2 linked regions of the Parasedimentitalea psychrophila genome follow. The protein of the gene in region 1 interacts with the protein of each later gene in a pairwise test. Links are inferred from orthologs where the notes say so. Each region holds a gene or a part of one and is shown on either strand. Other genes may lie near its edges.

Region 1 (8,313 bases):
CCGCCTCGGAGAAGGTGGGGTGGGCGTGGCAGGTCAGGGCGATGTCTTCGGCTGAGGCGCCAAATTCCATCGCCACACAGATCTCGTGGATCAGATCGCCGGCGCCGGGGCCGATGATGGCGCAGCCCAGAACCCGGTCTGTTTCCTTGTCTGTGATGATTTTCACAAAGCCGTCGCCCTGATGCACCGCCTTGGCGCGGCCGTTGCCCATGAACATGAACTTGCCGATCTTGATCTTGCGACCCTCGGCCTTCAGCGCGTCCTCAGTCGCGCCAACAGTGGCAACCTCAGGTGTGGTGTAGACCACGCCGGGGATGACGCCATAGTTCACGTGGCCATGTTTGCCGGCCATGACCTCGGCCACCGCCATGCCTTCGTCCTCGGCTTTATGGGCCAGCATCGGGCCTTCGATCACGTCGCCAATGGCATAGATGCCGGGCACATTGGTGGCCCATTTGGCATCGGTGGCGATCTGGCCGCGTTCGGTCATCTTGACGCCCAATGCGTCGAGGCCGAGGCCGTCAGCATAGGGTTTGCGGCCAGTGGCTACCAGCACCACATCGGCGTCGATGATTTCTTCGGCGTCGGGCTTTTTCTTGAGCGCGTATTTGACCTTGGCTTTGGTTTTAGAGGCATCAACGCTCTGAACCGCAGCCCCCATGATGAAGTTCAGGCCCTGCTTTTCGAGGATGCGCTTGAAGCTGCGCTGCACGTCCTTGTCCATCCCGGGGCAGACCGCGTCGAGGTATTCCACCACGGTGACCTCGGATCCCAGACGGGCATAGACCGAGCCCAGTTCCAGACCGATGACGCCGGCACCGATGACGACCATTTTCTTGGGCACTTTGGGCAGTTCCAGCGCGCCGGTTGAATCCACCACGATGCCTTTGTCGTTGTCGACCTCAACACCCGGCAGGGATGACGGCACCGAGCCGGAGGCGATGACGATGTTCTTGGTCTGGTGGATCTCGTCGCCGACCTTGACCTGGCCGGCGGCAGGGATCGAGGCCCAGCCTTTCAGCCAGTCGATCTTGTTCTTCTTCATCAGGAATTCGACGCCGACGGTGTTCTGACCGATGACTTCGTCCTTGTAGGATTTCATCTGCTTCCAGTCGACCGAGGGCGATTTGCCCTTGAGGCCCATCTTGGTGAAATTATGCTCGGCCTCGTGCAGCATATGGGTGGCATGCAGCAGCGCCTTGGAGGGGATGCAGCCGACGTTCAGGCAGGTGCCACCTAGGGTCTCGCGGCCCTCGACAATGGCGGTTTTCAGGCCCAGTTGGGCGCAGCGGATGGCGGATACATAGCCGCCGGGGCCTGCACCGATGATGATGACGTCATATTGGGACATTTATGTGGTCCTTTGTGGTTTGGGCGAGGAGGGGGCGCTGCCCCCGGCCCATGCGGGCCTCCCCCGGAGTATTTGGGGCAAAAAGAACGGGGGAGTGCATTGATTTCAACATCACCCTGGAGGTGGCGGTGCACTTGGGCTTTCCGCTGTTGCGTACCGGCACTCTGGTGTTATCGCGGAGCCGTTGATTGAAATACCTAATTCCTGCTTGCCCTCGGCAATGCCGGTGCTCAGTTCAGGGCCGTTTTGGCGCTCCCAATCCACGGTTTTCTCCTGAAGGAGATAAGTGGTCCGGGTATCGAGCGCGCCAAAACCCATTACAGATCCATCAACAAACGACGGGGATCTTCCAGCGCTTCCTTGACCCGCACCAGGAAGGTCACGGCGCCTTTGCCGTCGACAACGCGGTGGTCATAGGACAGGGCCAGATACATCATCGGACGGATCACCACCTCTCCGTTGATCGCCATGGGGCGGTCCTGGATCTTGTGCATGCCTAAGATTCCCGACTGTGGCGGGTTCAGGATTGGCGAGGACATCAGCGAGCCGTAGACGCCGCCGTTGGAGATGGTGAAGGTGCCGCCCTGCATTTCTGCCATGCTCAGTTTGCCGTCTCGGGCACGTTTTCCCTTTTCGGAAATCGCTTTTTCGATCTCGGCAAAGGACATTGCATCGGCATTGCGGATCACCGGAACAACCAGACCACTTGGGGTGCCGGCCGCAACGCCCATGTGTACGAAGTTCTTGTAGACGATGTCTGTGCCGTCGATCTCGGCGTTGACCTCGGGGACCTCTTTCAGTGCGTGACAGCAGGCCTTGGTGAAGAAGGACATGAAACCCAGACGGGCGCCGTGTTTCTTCTCGAACAGCTCTTTGTACTGGCTGCGCAACGCCATCACCTCAGTCATGTCGACCTCGTTATAGGTGGTCAGCATGGCGGCGGTGTTCTGCGCCTCTTTCAGGCGGCGGGCGATGGTCTGGCGCAGGCGGGTCATTTTCACCCGTTCTTCGCGATCCGCGTCATCGGCTGAGACCGGGGCGCGCACCGCAACCGGGGCGGCGGCTGGCGCAGCTGCGGTTGTGGCGACGGGGGCGGCAGCGGCGGCGGCAGTGGCGCGGAAGACGTCATCCTTCATGATGCGACCGTCGCGGCCGGTGCCGGCAACGGCAGCCGCGGTCAGACCGGCCTCGGCCATGGCCTTCTCCGCCGATGGCGCATTGGCGATGTCTTTGCCTGCGGCGGCAGGAGCAACCACAGCAGCCGGGGCCGAGGCTGGCGCCGGCGCACCCGCAGCACCGGCACCGGAGATCACCCCCAGCTTGGCGCTGGCATTCACGGTGGAGCCTTCGGCGGCGGTGATTTCGCTCAGCACCCCAGCGATGGGGGCCGGCACTTCGACCGAGACTTTGTCGGTTTCCAGCTCACAGAGCATTTCGTCCTGGGCGACAGAATCGCCTACCTTTTTAAACCAGGTCGCCACCGTGGCTTCGGTGACCGATTCGCCCAGGGTGGGCACCATCACGTCGGTGTTGCCAGCACCTGGAGCAGGCGCAGCGGCGGGCGCCGCAGCAGCGGCGGCCGTCCCGGCAGTGAGGGTGGCCAGCAGCGCGTTGACGCCAACAGTTTCGCCCTCGGCGGCGATGATATCGCCCAGGGTGCCGGCGCTGGGGCTGGGCACTTCGACGGTGACCTTGTCGGTCTCCAGCTCGCAGAGCATCTCGTCTACAGCAACCGCATCTCCGGGTTTTTTGAACCAGGTGGCAACCGTGGCTTCGGTGACCGATTCACCCAATGTGGGCACACGAATTTCGGTGGTCATGGATCAGTTTCCTTCGATGCTTAGCGCGTCGTTCACGAGCGCAGCTTGTTGGGCTTTGTGTTGGCTGGCCTGCCCTGTTGCAGGCGAGGCCGATGTGGCGCGTCCGGCATAGGTCGGGCGGCTGTGCTTGGCGCCGATACGGGTCAGCACCCATTCGATATTGGGCTCAATAAAGCTCCAGGCGCCCTGGTTCTTGGGCTCTTCCTGGCACCAGACGATTTCCGCCTGTTTGAAGCGCCCCAGTTCCTTGACCATCGAGATGGCGGGGAAGGGGTAATACTGTTCGACGCGCATCAGATAGACATCGTCGATGCCGCGCTCATCCCGTTCGGCCAGCAGGTCATAATAGACCTTGCCCGAACAGAGCACCACCCGCTTGACCTTGTCATCGCTCACCAGCTGGGTGTCTGAATTGCCGTGCTGGGCGTCATCCCACAGCACCCGGTGGAAGCTGGACCCGGTGGTGAATTCCTCGGTCTTGCTGACCGCCAGCTTGTGGCGCAGCAGCGATTTCGGGGTCATCAGGATCAGCGGTTTGCGGAAACTACGGTGCATCTGGCGGCGCAGGATGTGGAAGTAGTTGGCCGGCGTGGTGCAGTTGGCAACAATCCAGTTGTCCTGGCCACACATCTGCAGGAAACGTTCCAGCCGCGCCGAGGAGTGCTCGGGGCCCTGGCCCTCATACCCGTGTGGCAGCAGCACCACCAGACCGGACATCCGCAGCCATTTGCTTTCGCCGGACGAGATGAACTGATCGAACATGATCTGGGCGCCATTGGCGAAATCGCCAAACTGGCCTTCCCATAGGGTCAGCGCATTGGGTTCTGCCAGAGTATAGCCGTATTCAAAGCCCAGCACCGCATATTCTGACAGCGCCGAGTCGATGACTTCGTATTGCGACTGACCGGCGCGGATGTTGTTCAGCGGGTAGTAGCGCTCTTCGGTGTCCTGATTGACCAGCCCCGAGTGGCGCTGAGAGAAGGTGCCGCGGGTGACGTCCTGGCCGGACAGGCGCACCGGGAAACCTTCGGTCAACAACGAGCCAAAGGCCAGTGCTTCGGCGGTGGCCCAGTCAAAACCAGCGCCATCGGCCAGCATCTGTTTCTTGGCATCCAGCAAGCGGCCAACGGTCTTGTGGACCGGCACACCGTCGGGGAGATGCGACAGTGCTGCGCCCACTTCGGCAAAGGTTTCCGGGGAAACCGAGGTCTTGCCGCGCTGGTAGTCCTCGTCTTTGGTATCCATGTGCTTCCAGCGACCATCCAACCAGTCAGCCTTGTTGGGCTTATAGTCTTTGCCGGCTTCAAACTCGTCGTTGAGCCTAGCCTGGAAGGCGGCCTTCATGTCTTCGATCTCGCCCTCGGGGATCAGGCCATCCTTGACCAGACGCGCCGTATACAGCGACAGGGTGGTTTTGTGGGTCTTGATCTTTTTGTACATCACCGGGTTGGTAAACATGGGCTCGTCGCCCTCGTTGTGACCAAAGCGGCGGTAGCAGAAGATATCCAGCACCACGTCTTTACCGAACTTCTGGCGGAACTCGGTTGCCACTTTGGCGGCGTGAACCACCGCCTCGGGGTCGTCGCCGTTGACGTGGAAGATCGGCGCCTCGACCACCAGCGCGTTATCCGTTGGATAGGGCGAGGAGCGCGAGAAATGCGGTGCGGTGGTGAAACCGATCTGGTTGTTGACCACGATATGCATGGTGCCGCCGGTCTTGTGCCCCTTGAGGCCCGACAGGGCGAAACATTCGGCCACCACACCCTGACCGGCAAAGGCGGCGTCGCCGTGCAGCAGGATTGGCATCACCTGGGTGCGATCGGTGTCTTTCAGCTGGTCCTGCTTGGCGCGGACCTTGCCGATCACCACCGGGTTCACCGCCTCGAGGTGGCTGGGGTTGGCGGTCAGCGACAGGTGCACGATGTTGCCATTGAACTCGCGATCCGAGCTGGCGCCGAGGTGGTATTTCACATCGCCCGAGCCATCGACGTCTTCCGGTTTGGAACTGCCGCCCTGGAATTCGTTGAAAATGGCGCGATACGGTTTCTGCATCACATTGGCCAGCACCGACAACCGGCCCCGGTGAGGCATGCCGATGACGATGTCGCGCACCCCCAGCGCACCCCCGCGCTTGATGATCTGCTCCATCGCCGGGATCAGGCTTTCGCCGCCATCCAGACCAAAGCGCTTGGTGCCCATGTATTTCACATGCAGGAATTTCTCAAATCCCTCTGCCTCGACCATCTTGTTGAGGATCGCCTTGCGGCCTTCGCGGGTGAACTGGATTTCCTTGCCCAGACCCTCGATCCGTTCCTTCAGCCAGCTGGCCTCGGCGGGGTTAGAGATATGCATGTATTGCAGCGCAAAGGTGCCGCAATAGGTGCGTTTGACGATATCGACGATTTGGCGCATCGAGGCCAGCTGCAGCCCCAGCACGTTGTCGATAAAGATCGGTCGGTCCATGTCACCTTCGGTGAAGCCATAGGTCTTGGGGTCCAGCTCAGGATGCGGCACGGTGGAGCGCATGCCCAGCGGATCCAGATCCGCCACCAGATGACCGCGGATGCGATAGGCGCGGATCAGCATCAGCGCGCGGATGCTGTCCAGCACCGCCCGTTTGATCGCATCATCGGACACTTTGACGCCGGTAGCCTCGGCCTTGGCGGCGATCTTCTTGCCAGCCGCCTTGGTTTCAACGGGCGCAGCCCATTCGCCGGTCAGCGCAGAGGTCAGCTCGTCTTCGGGCTGCGGCGGCCAGTCTTTGCGCGCCCACGAGGGGCCCTGCGCCTCGGCCTTTACGTCCAGTTCTGCGTCACCCATCTGGCGAAAGAACTCACCCCATGCAGCGTCCACTGCATTCGGATCATTAGCGTATTGGGCATAAAGCTGCTCCAGATACTCGGCATTGTGCCCCTGCATGAAGGAGGAGGCATGAAAGAGGTCGTTGGGGCTTTGTTCGGTCATTTGGTAACCTCGAGTGGGTTGGGGCCGTATGGGGAGAGACCAGGGGTCATTTGGGGCAGAGTTGCTGCCAGGGGTTTCAAATTGATGAAACGCAGGGCAGATCCTGCGGCAAAATGGGCCGAAAGGGCTGTTTTAGCGACAGAATCTGGAAAAATCGGGGAAATGTGTGAGAGAGAAGACGTCCGATGGCATCGCCGGGCGGGATTTCGGGGAGGAGTAATTGGCTCAAGCAGCGACATACTGATGCTCTACCCAAACAAACAATGACGGAAGGGAGGGGATGCTTCTGTAATACCCAGAGTGATCTCCGAATGCCGCGGCTTTCATCGAAATATCGGAGTGGTCTCGCCCGCCCTCTTTGGTCATACGACCTGCGAGCATTTTTTCTCCGTGATAAGAACGGCCCTCAGCTTGCAAAGAGCTGTTGGAGACAGAGCTATTCTCGGTGTCCGAGAAGGAAGCGGCTAACCCAAACTCTTCCAGTTTTTGGGCCCGACTACGCCCGTTTTCGTCAACATAGTCATGCAGGGAAATGGCCCAAACAAAAGCCTCACCAACTGCAGCCGGATTTGTATTCGGCTTGATCAATACCAAGGTCTTGCAGCTTTGGTCGCGCCACAGGGTGCTGGCAGGGTCTTCAAAGTTCTTGGTGAATTTTTCTGATGTGACACTTCCAGCGTCAGGATCGTTTCCTAGCTTAAAGTGCACAGCGCTTTTGGTCGCAGCAGAAACCTCTTTGATCAGTTCTCTACGTGAGTGCTTCAGCATGTGTTCATTGGCAAAGTAGACCGCATCTCTCATTACGAGGCGCAGTTCTGGGTTGTCATCTCGAGTAAGGCCAACGTCGTGTAAATCTTCTTTGGGCAGCTCACGAAATGAGCTCGACGGGTGGGAGTTGGCAATCCTACGCGCCAAAGATGCCGCATACCAAAAAGCGTCGTCTGTATCATCTCGCGCGCACGCCTCATCATGCGAAGGTGTAACGTCCGCTTTAGGGCGTTTTCGCTTAAAAAGAGGAATGCGCGCGAAAGACATTTTAGCCGATCGCCTTCAGAACAGCTTCGCCCAGACCGGCGGGGCTGTCGGCGACGACGATGCCAGCGGATTTCATCGCTTCAATCTTGTCCTCGGCACCACCTTTGCCACCGGCAACAATCGCACCGGCGTGGCCCATGCGGCGGCCTGGAGGGGCTGTACGACCGGCAATGAAACCAGCTGTTGGTTTCCAACGGCCTTTCTTCTTCTGCTCGGCGAGGAATTCAGCGGCTTCTTCTTCTGCGGAACCACCGATTTCACCGATCATGATGATCGACTGGGTCTCGTCGTCGTCCAGGAACATGTCCAGCACGTCGATGTGCTCGGTGCCCTTGATCGGGTCGCCGCCGATGCCCACAGCAGTGGACTGGCCAAGACCGATGTCAGAGGTCTGTTTGACGGCCTCATATGTCAGGGTGCCGGACCGGGACACAACACCCACGCTCCCACGTTTGTGGATGTGGCCGGGCATGATGCCGATTTTGCAAGCATCCGGCGTGATCACGCCGGGGCAGTTAGGGCCGATCAGGCGCGATTTAGAGCCCTGGAGTGCGCGCTGAACACGCATCATGTCGAGCACCGGGATGCCCTCGGTGATGCAGATGATCAGTTCCATTTCGGCGTCAATCGCCTCGAGGATCGAATCCGCTGCAAAGGGCGGCGGCACGTAGATCACGGAAGCATTGGCTTCGGTGACGTGCTTGGCCTCGTGGACCGAGTTGAAGACGGGCAGGTTCAGGTGGGTCATGCCACCTTTGCCAGGTGTCACGCCGCCAACCATTTTGGTGCCATAAGCAATGGCCTGTTCAGAGTGAAAAGTACCCTGCGAGCCGGTCAGGCCCTGGCAGATGACTTTGGTGTTTTCGTCGATGAGTATGGCCATTTTAGGCTTTCCCTCTATTATTCTTGTCAACCTCAGCCTGACACACTTTGCAAATACCGTTGCGGTGGTCAGGTTTGGTGGCATTTTCGTAATATTCGTTGAGCCGTTTTTCTTTGCGACAACGTTGGCATTCTTTTGACAGCGGCTTCCCTTGCGCCATCAGCCCTTAACCGCTTTCACGATCTTCTCGGCGCCGTCCGACAGGTTGTCGGCTGCGATCACGTCGAGACCGGAGTTGTTGATGATCGCTTTGCCGGCTT
Region 2 (7,784 bases), 3.4 Mb from region 1 along the record:
AAGGCGCCTTGGCGCGGCTCATCGCCAGCGACAGTTTTAAGAAAGCCAAGACCGGCCAGATCATCTCTCTGGGCTGGCCTGCCGGACTGCAGGTCGAAGCGTTGGATGTGCTGGTACTGCCACGCCGGGTCACTCCGATTGAGGCCCGCAAGGCCGGTGCGGCCCTGGCCAAAATAGGGGCCGGCAAGATCATGACGGTGATGGCCGGATCAATGCCCAAAGCCGCCGATCTGGCGCTTGGTATTGCTCTGCGCAGTTACTCATTTGATCAGCATAAAACGGCCCAGGACAGCAAGACACTCGACGCCGTGGTGATTGCGCATAAGGCGCATGAAGAGACTGCCACCAAATTTGCACCGATGCTGGCGGTGGCCGAAGGCGTCCACATGACCCGCGATCTGATCAATGAGCCCGCCAATGTACTGACCACAACCGAATTCGCCAACCGCCTGGTTGAGATGGAAGCCATCGGCCTGAAGGTCGAGGTGCTGGACGAGCCGCAGTTGGAAGAGCTGGGGATGCGCTCGCTGCTCTGTGTCGGTCAGGGCTCCGATAGCCCCTCCAAAGTGGTGATCATGCAGTGGAACGGCGGCCTTGAGGGCGAGGCTCCACTGGCGCTGGTCGGCAAGGGCGTGGTGTTTGACACTGGCGGTATCTCATTGAAACCGGCGGGAGGCATGGAAGATATGACCATGGACATGGGCGGGGCGGGCGTGGTGGCCGGCACCATGCGGGCGCTTGCGCTGCGCGGCGCCAAGGCCAATGTGGTTGGCTTGGTTGGGTTGGTGGAAAACATGCCCTCTGGCAATGCCACCCGTCCCGGCGATGTGGTGACATCGATGAAGGGTGACACCATTGAGGTGATCAACACCGATGCCGAAGGGCGTTTGGTGCTCTGTGATGTGATGTGGTACACGCAAGAGCGGTTCAACCCGGTTGGCATGATTGATCTGGCCACCCTGACAGGGGCCATTATCGTAGGCTTGGGGCATGAAAATGCCGGTGTGTTTTCGAACAATGACGCGCTGTGCAATGCCTTTCTCAAAGCCGCCGCTGCCGAAGATGAAGGTGCTTGGCGGATGCCCTTGGGAAAGGGCTACGATGATCTGATTAAATCCCGTATTGCGGATATCAAGAACACCGGTGGTCGCGCAGCGGGATCCGTTACCGCAGCCCAGTTCCTGAAGCGGTTCGTCAAGGACGAGACCCCTTGGATTCACCTGGATATTGCCGGCGTTGCTTCGGTCAAGGCAGACACCAGCTATGCGCCCAAGGGGGCCACCGGCTGGGGCGTGTCTGCGCTGAACCGGTTGGTACACAATGGCTTCGAGACGCAGACCGAGACGCAGACCGAGACGCAGACCGAGACGCAGACTGGGGCGGAGTGAGGCGATAATGGGCGCGGTCTTCTTTTATCACCTCACCCGCAGGTCCCTAGAACAGACCCTACCCATGCTGCTGGAAAAGGCAGGGGGCGCGGGTTGGCGGGTTGCGGTTCGCGGTCGGGACCCGGATCGCATGGGGTGGTTGGACGAACATCTCTGGCAGGGCGCTAAGGATAGTTTTCTGCCACACGGGGTGCAGGGTGGGCCCAATGATGCGCTGCAGCCGGTACTTCTGACCACTGGCGCGATGGCTGCCAATACCCCGGATTGCGTGATGGCTGTCGATGGTGCATCGGTGAGTTCGGACGAGGTGGAGGCGCTGCAGCGGGTCTGTGTCTTGTTTGACGGCACCGACGGAGATGCCGTCAAACGCGCGCGCAGCCAATGGAAGACACTGACGGACGCTGGCTGTTCTGCACAATACTGGTCCGAGGCCTCGGGCCAGTGGGAAAAAAAGGCAGAAACCTGAAGCCAGGGGCGCTGCCCCTCTTGGCCTGCGGCCAATTCACCCTGAGGTATTTTGGACAAGAAGAAGCAGGCCCGGCTCTCCTTTTAACCGAAGGTTAACCAAAACCTGATTTACTTCCTATGCGGTACAGGCTGAGGAGCCAATGACCGCACAAGGAGAAACCTCGCTGCGCGATCCATCTGCGTCCCGTGGCGGGGGGCCTTGCGATCAGCCTTAAAGTGTCTTGCCGCCGATGTGGGCGCCACCTGTTTTTCTTCTTGTTTCAAATACCTCCGCCGGAGGCCTGCGCCAATAGGCGCATTTTTTGTCAGCGGGTCAATACCAACGAGCCGTTGCGAATTTCAATGCTGGACCAGCGTTGAAGATAACTCATACCAAGCAGCGATTGGTCCAGTTCGCCTTGATTGACCCAGGCCCGGATATTGGTGTCAGTGATGGGGCCCAGTGAAATGCTGTCGAGCCAGACCGAGGCGGTGCGCACCTCTCCGTTGGCCGTGTTGGCGCGGCCCAGGTAGGCCAGGGCATCAGGGTCTATTCCGGCCCTGCGCGCATCTTTTGCGTTCAACACAACATCGGTGGCGCCGGTATCGACCAGAAAGGTGACAGGCACGGAATTGATGTTGAGGGTCAGATAATAGTGACCGTCGGCTGAGCGTGGTACCGCGATCTGGCCGCTGTTGCGGATCACGGATTGTTGCGACAGGACCGTGCGGCGGATGTCATCCCAGAGCCCATAACCTGCAATCACGCCCAGAAAGATAAAGGCCCAAATGGCGAGCTGCTGTATTGTTTTTCCCAGCCGCTGGCGGTTTTGTACAAACACCCAGGACCCCACGGCGGCCAGCATCAGCACAAGGTAGATCACCCGGCCAAAATCGACATCTGTCATCAAGCATCCCCCCTGCAGTCTAATTTAGACATCGATGCTGAACTTGCTAGCCTGCAAATCCGAAGTCCTTTAGCCCGTCGAGAATGAACTGCACCGACAGGGCGGCCAGCAGCATTCCCAGAAGTCGGGTGATCACATTGATGCCGGTTTTGCCCAGCATGCGCTCAAACAGGCCAGAGGCGAGAAACATCACCACCAGCACGGCCAGCACCGCCAGCATAACGGTTATCACCATGGCAAAGCCTTCGATACCTGGCCTTTGCCCGGCCAACAGGATCACCGTCGCAATCGAACCTGGTCCGGCAATCAGCGGCATTGCCATTGGAAAAACCGAAGGATCGTCAATGTCGTCGTCGCTGCCCTGATCTTGCCGCCGCTTTGTGCGCCGCTCAAACAGCATGTCCAGTGCGGTGAGGAACAGCAGGGCGCCGCCAGCCACCCGGAAGGCGGCCATCGAGATGCCAACAAATCCCAGCACCGCCTCGCCAAAGGCGGCAAACAGGGCCAGCAGTCCGGCTGCGGTGAAGCAGGAGCGCAGCCCGACCGAGCGCCGTCTGGCTGGGCTCATGCCTTGAGTCAGTGCCAGAAATACCGGTGTCAGGCCAATCGGATCCACAATGACAAACAGCGTCACAAACGAGGTGATCAGAAAGGCCGTGTCGATCATAGAGCTTCCGCTTTTTCCAGTTTCTCCAGCGCCTTCATCCACATGGTCTCGGCACGCCCCAGGGCAATCATGACTTCGGCGTGCTTGCTTTGCCAGACCTTGGCCTGATCCTTGTTCTCGGGCTGGTACATCTCGGGATCACCCAGTTTGGTGTCCAGCTTTTCCTTCATCTGCGTCAGCTTTTCCACCCGCTGCTCGCTTTTGCGGGCATCTGAGCGCAGCGCCAAAATGGCATCCCGGGTGGGGCGTTTGGGTTTTGCCTTTGCTGCGGCCGCTTTTGGGGCTGGCTTGTCCTTGGCCAGCAGCAGGTCGCGATAAGAGGCCAGATCGCCCTCATAGGGGGTCACTGTGCCCTTAGAGACCAGCCACAGGCGATCGGCCACCAGGCTGAGCAGGTGCATGTCGTGGCTGACCAGGATCACCGCACCGCTATAGGCGGTCAGCGCCTCGACCAGCGCCTCGCGGGATTCAATATCCAGGTGGTTGGTCGGCTCATCGAGAATCAGCATATGCGGCGCATCAATGGTCGCCAGCAACAAGGACAGCCGCGCTTTTTGGCCGCCGGACAGCCGTCCGACTTCGGTGTCAGCCTGATTGGCGCCCAGGCCAAATCCGGCCAGACGGGCGCGCAGTTTCGACTGGCCCTCGCCGGGGCGTTCCCGTTGCAGGTGCATCAGCGGCGTTTCGTCAATGAACAGCTCGTCGACCTGGTGCTGGGCAAAGAAACCGATGCGCAGTTTGTTCGACTGGGTCATCTTGCCCGACATCACCTGCAGGCGCGCCGACAGCATCTTGGCCAGGGTGGATTTACCCTCGCCGTTTTTGCCCAGCAGGGCAATGCGGTCGTCCTGGTCGATGCGCAGGTCCAGATTGCTCAGGATCGCCTTGCCGTTATAACCAACCGAGGCCCCCTCGGTGGCGATGATCGGTGGTGACATTTCTTCGGGCTCGGGGAAGGTGAAGACCGTGCGCGCGGCATCTTCGGGCGCGCGGATGGTTTCCATCTTCTCCAGCATCTTGACCCGGCTTTGCGCCTGCTTGGCCTTGCTTGCCTTGGCTTTGAACCGGTCCACAAAGCCCTGCAAATGGGCGCGACGCAGATCTTGCTTTTTGGCAGCGGCGGCTTGCACGGCCCGGTTGGCAGCACGCTGACGGGCAAATTGATCATAGTTGCCAGAGTAATAGGTCAAGCCGCGTTCTTCGACATGCAGGATGCCACCGACCGAGCGGTTCAGCAATTCGCGGTCGTGGCTGATGATGATCACGGTATGTGGGTATTTCACCAGATAGGCTTCAAGCCACAGCGCGCCTTCGAGGTCGAGGTAGTTGGTCGGCTCATCCAGCAGCAGCAGGTCCGGTTCGGAAAACAGCACCGCAGCCAGGGCCACCCGCATCCGCCAGCCGCCAGAGAAGTCTGAGCAGGGGCGTTGCTGCGCTTCGACGTCGAAACCCAGACCCTTGAGGATCGAGGCGGCACGGGCCTCGGCGGACCAGGCGTCGATATCGGCCAGACGGGTCTGAACGTCGGCGATCCGGTGCGGGTCGGTGGCGGTTTCCGCCTCGGCCATCAGCTCAGCGCGTTCGGTGTCGGCGGCCAGAACGGTGTCGATCAGCGACACGTTCGATGACGGGGCCTCTTGCGAGATGCCGCCGATACGGGCCTTGTTGGGCAGCGATATGTCGCCTGATTCCAACACCAGTTCGCCGTAAATCAGCCGGAACAGAGTGGTTTTCCCGGTGCCATTGCGGCCAACCAGGCCAACCTTGTGCCCATTGGGAATGGTGGCGCTGGCGCCTTCGAACAGGGGCCGACCTTCGACCGCGTATGTGATATCTTTGATGCGTAACATAAAGCCGGACGTAGCAGACAGTGACGGTGTGCGCCAGTCTCTGTTATGGGGTTCGATGCGATCTGTTTGTTGCGGCATTTCCGGCGGTCAGACGCCGACTGTCCCCTTTCCAAACGGTGGCTGCCGTGCTACCCGAGCGCCAAATTAGATCACTGGCGGTGGGGCGTTTTGCCCGACCCCAATAACAGGAGAAGCCCGATGGCTCTGGAACGCACATTTTCGATCATCAAGCCCGATGCAACACGCCGTAACCTGACTGGCAAGATCAACGCCAAATTCGAAGACGCCGGCCTGCGCATCGTCGCACAAAAGCGTATTCACCTGACCATCGCGCAGGCGGGTGAGTTCTACAAAGTACACGCCGAGCGTCCGTTCTACGGTGAGCTGTGTGAATTCATGGCGTCGGCTCCTATCGTTTGCCAGGTTCTGGAAGGCGAAGGCGCCATTGCCAAGAACCGTGAAGTCATGGGCGCAACCAACCCAGCAGACGCTGCCGCCGGCACCGTGCGCGCTGACTTTGCTGAGTCGGTTGGCGAAAACTCGGTTCACGGCTCCGACGCTCCGGAAACCGCTGCTGAAGAAATCGCTTACTTCTTCTCCGGTCTTGAACTGGTTGGCTAAACCTTAGCCGGTTTTGAAAATTGATTGGGCCGTCTGTTAACGCAGGCGGCCTTTTTTGTATGATGAGGGCTTAGCGGCGTTTCTCGACGACACCGATCTGGTTCAAGGTCGCCTCCAGCTCTGACAGCCCTTTGTCAAAGGCGCGGCCCTTGATGTCGTCAAACCGGACGCGAAGCGCCTTTTTTTCCTCCCCCTTGCAGTCATTCCACGGCCGACCCTGCAGGCCCATCACCAACACGTAATAGCCAATGAAATGGGGTCTGGTGCCGGTTTTCAACAACTGCTCATAGGTCTCATCAGCGCCTAGCTGCCGCAGCTGTTCAGCCGTTTGGATGCCCGCACGGGCACAAGCCTCTTCATATGCGGGGCCAAGGTTGCGGATCGAGGATATCGGTGTGTTCATGTTTCGTTTCTATCCGGGCTGAACGCGGTTGTCATCCATAGAAAACGCCCGGACAGAGACCGTTTGCCCCTCCTGGCAATTGACAGTGTACTTACAGTCATTCACCCTATCTGTGAAATTGAGAGAGGGTGATGGGAATGGCCGCAAACAGAGCGTTGCAAGCAAATGTGAATATTGAAGGCTTTGATCTAGCGAATCCGCCGCAGGGGTTTGTTGACGATCCTTTTCCCTACTATGACGCGCTTCTGGCAGAGGCTCCGGTTTTGCCGCAGCCGGATGGGTCGGTGATGCTGTGCCGTCACCGTGATCTGGATCGTATTTACCGTGATACCACCCTGTATTCGTCAGATAAAAAGGCGGCATTTGGGCCCAAGTTCGGGGTTGGTTCGCCACTGTTTGAACATCACACCAGCTCGCTGGTGTTTTCCGACCCGCCGCTGCACACGCGGGTGCGCAGGATCATGACCTCGGCACTGGCGCCGCGCGCCATTGCCCGAATGGAGACAGGGTTGATCGCAACCGTCGATCATTTGCTGGAGGATATGGCGCAGCGAGATCAGGTGGATCTGATCGAAGATTTTGCCTCCTCTATCCCGATCCAGATCATTGGCAACCTGCTGGACGTACCGATGGAGGAACGCGGACCGCTGCGGGACTGGTCGCTGGCGATCCTCGGGGCGTTGGAACCGTCGCTGAGCGCCGAACAGCTGGCGGCCGGTCAAACGGCAGTTGCCGAGTTCAAAGCCTATTTGTCGGACCTGATTGGACGGCGGCGGGCGCAGCCGGGGGATCTGGAAAACGATGTGCTGACCCGATTGATTCAAGGGGAGGGGGCCGACGGCACATTAAGCGAAATCGAGTTGATTCAGAACTGTATCTTCATCCTGAACGCAGGCCATGAAACCACCACCAACCTGATTGGCAACGGATTGGCCCTTTTACAGGATCATCCGGATCAAAAAGAGCGATTGCTGAACAGCCCTGAGTTGATCAAACCGGCCATTGAAGAGATGTTGCGGTTTCGCTCTCCCAATCAGCTGGGCAACCGCGAAACCACGGCAGAGGTTGAGATCGACGGCAGGATCATCGCCAAGGGCACCAATTTGCATCTGGTGATTGGCGCAGCTAATCGCGACCCGGATGTGTTCGACGCGCCCGAGATTTTCGACATATCACGGGCCCGGAACCGCCACCTGGCGTTTGCAGGTGGTCCGCATGTCTGCGTGGGTCTGACGCTGGCGCGGATGGAAGGCTGGATTGCGATTGGACGATTTTTGAATCGGTTCCCGGATTTTCAGATCCTTCCCGGTCGCATAGGTGGAGGCCGGATGAGGTTTCGCGGCTACGCCAAGCTTCCGGCTGTGCTGTAAACGCCGGTCCCAGGACGCATTAGAACAGACCGGCTTCTTTTGCAGTGATCGCAGCCTGGGTTCTGTTTTTTGCGTCCAGTTTGCGACACAGGGTCCGCACATGCAGTTTGATGGTCACTTCCTGCAACTC

What was found.
Region 2: the proteins of QPJ95_RS04730 (region 1) and QPJ95_RS21075 interact in binary tests that used the Escherichia coli proteins (3 or more experiments, as listed by UniProt). The link is inferred for Parasedimentitalea psychrophila from one-to-one orthologs.

The regions. Positions count from the first base shown.
Region 1 is NZ_CP127247.1:979,866-988,178, reverse strand. Bases 2,975-6,438 are described here. They hold QPJ95_RS04730 (2-oxoglutarate dehydrogenase E1 component), read right to left. Parts: upstream 6,136-6,438; coding sequence 3,175-6,135; downstream 2,975-3,174. Other genes in these bases: QPJ95_RS04725 (hypothetical protein), read right to left, coding at 6,361-6,438; odhB (2-oxoglutarate dehydrogenase complex dihydrolipoyllysine-residue succinyltransferase), read right to left, coding at 2,975-3,171. In the rest of the region: lpdA (dihydrolipoyl dehydrogenase), read right to left, coding at 1-1,351; QPJ95_RS04740 (hypothetical protein), read right to left, coding at 1,463-1,669; more of odhB, read right to left, coding at 1,669-2,974; more of QPJ95_RS04725, read right to left, coding at 6,439-7,170; sucD (succinate--CoA ligase subunit alpha), read right to left, coding at 7,172-8,053; sucC (ADP-forming succinate--CoA ligase subunit beta), read right to left, coding at 8,213-8,313. UniProt on the Escherichia coli protein: E1 component of the 2-oxoglutarate dehydrogenase (OGDH) complex which catalyzes the decarboxylation of 2-oxoglutarate, the first step in the conversion of 2-oxoglutarate to succinyl-CoA and CO(2).
Region 2 is NZ_CP127247.1:4,365,013-4,372,796, reverse strand. Bases 2,834-5,768 are described here. They hold QPJ95_RS21075 (ABC-F family ATP-binding cassette domain-containing protein), read right to left. Parts: upstream 5,261-5,768; coding sequence 3,407-5,260; downstream 2,834-3,406. Other genes in these bases: ndk (nucleoside-diphosphate kinase), read left to right, coding at 5,459-5,768; QPJ95_RS21080 (MarC family protein), read right to left, coding at 2,834-3,410. In the rest of the region: QPJ95_RS21095 (leucyl aminopeptidase), read left to right, coding at 1-1,388; QPJ95_RS21090 (DNA polymerase III subunit chi), read left to right, coding at 1,396-1,854; QPJ95_RS21085 (retropepsin-like aspartic protease family protein), read right to left, coding at 2,162-2,743; more of QPJ95_RS21080, read right to left, coding at 2,790-2,833; more of ndk, read left to right, coding at 5,769-5,881; QPJ95_RS21065 (TfoX/Sxy family DNA transformation protein), read right to left, coding at 5,952-6,284; QPJ95_RS21060 (cytochrome P450), read left to right, coding at 6,422-7,654; QPJ95_RS21055 (response regulator), read right to left, coding at 7,674-7,784. UniProt on the Escherichia coli protein: Genetic data indicate it may be involved in ribosome assembly or function.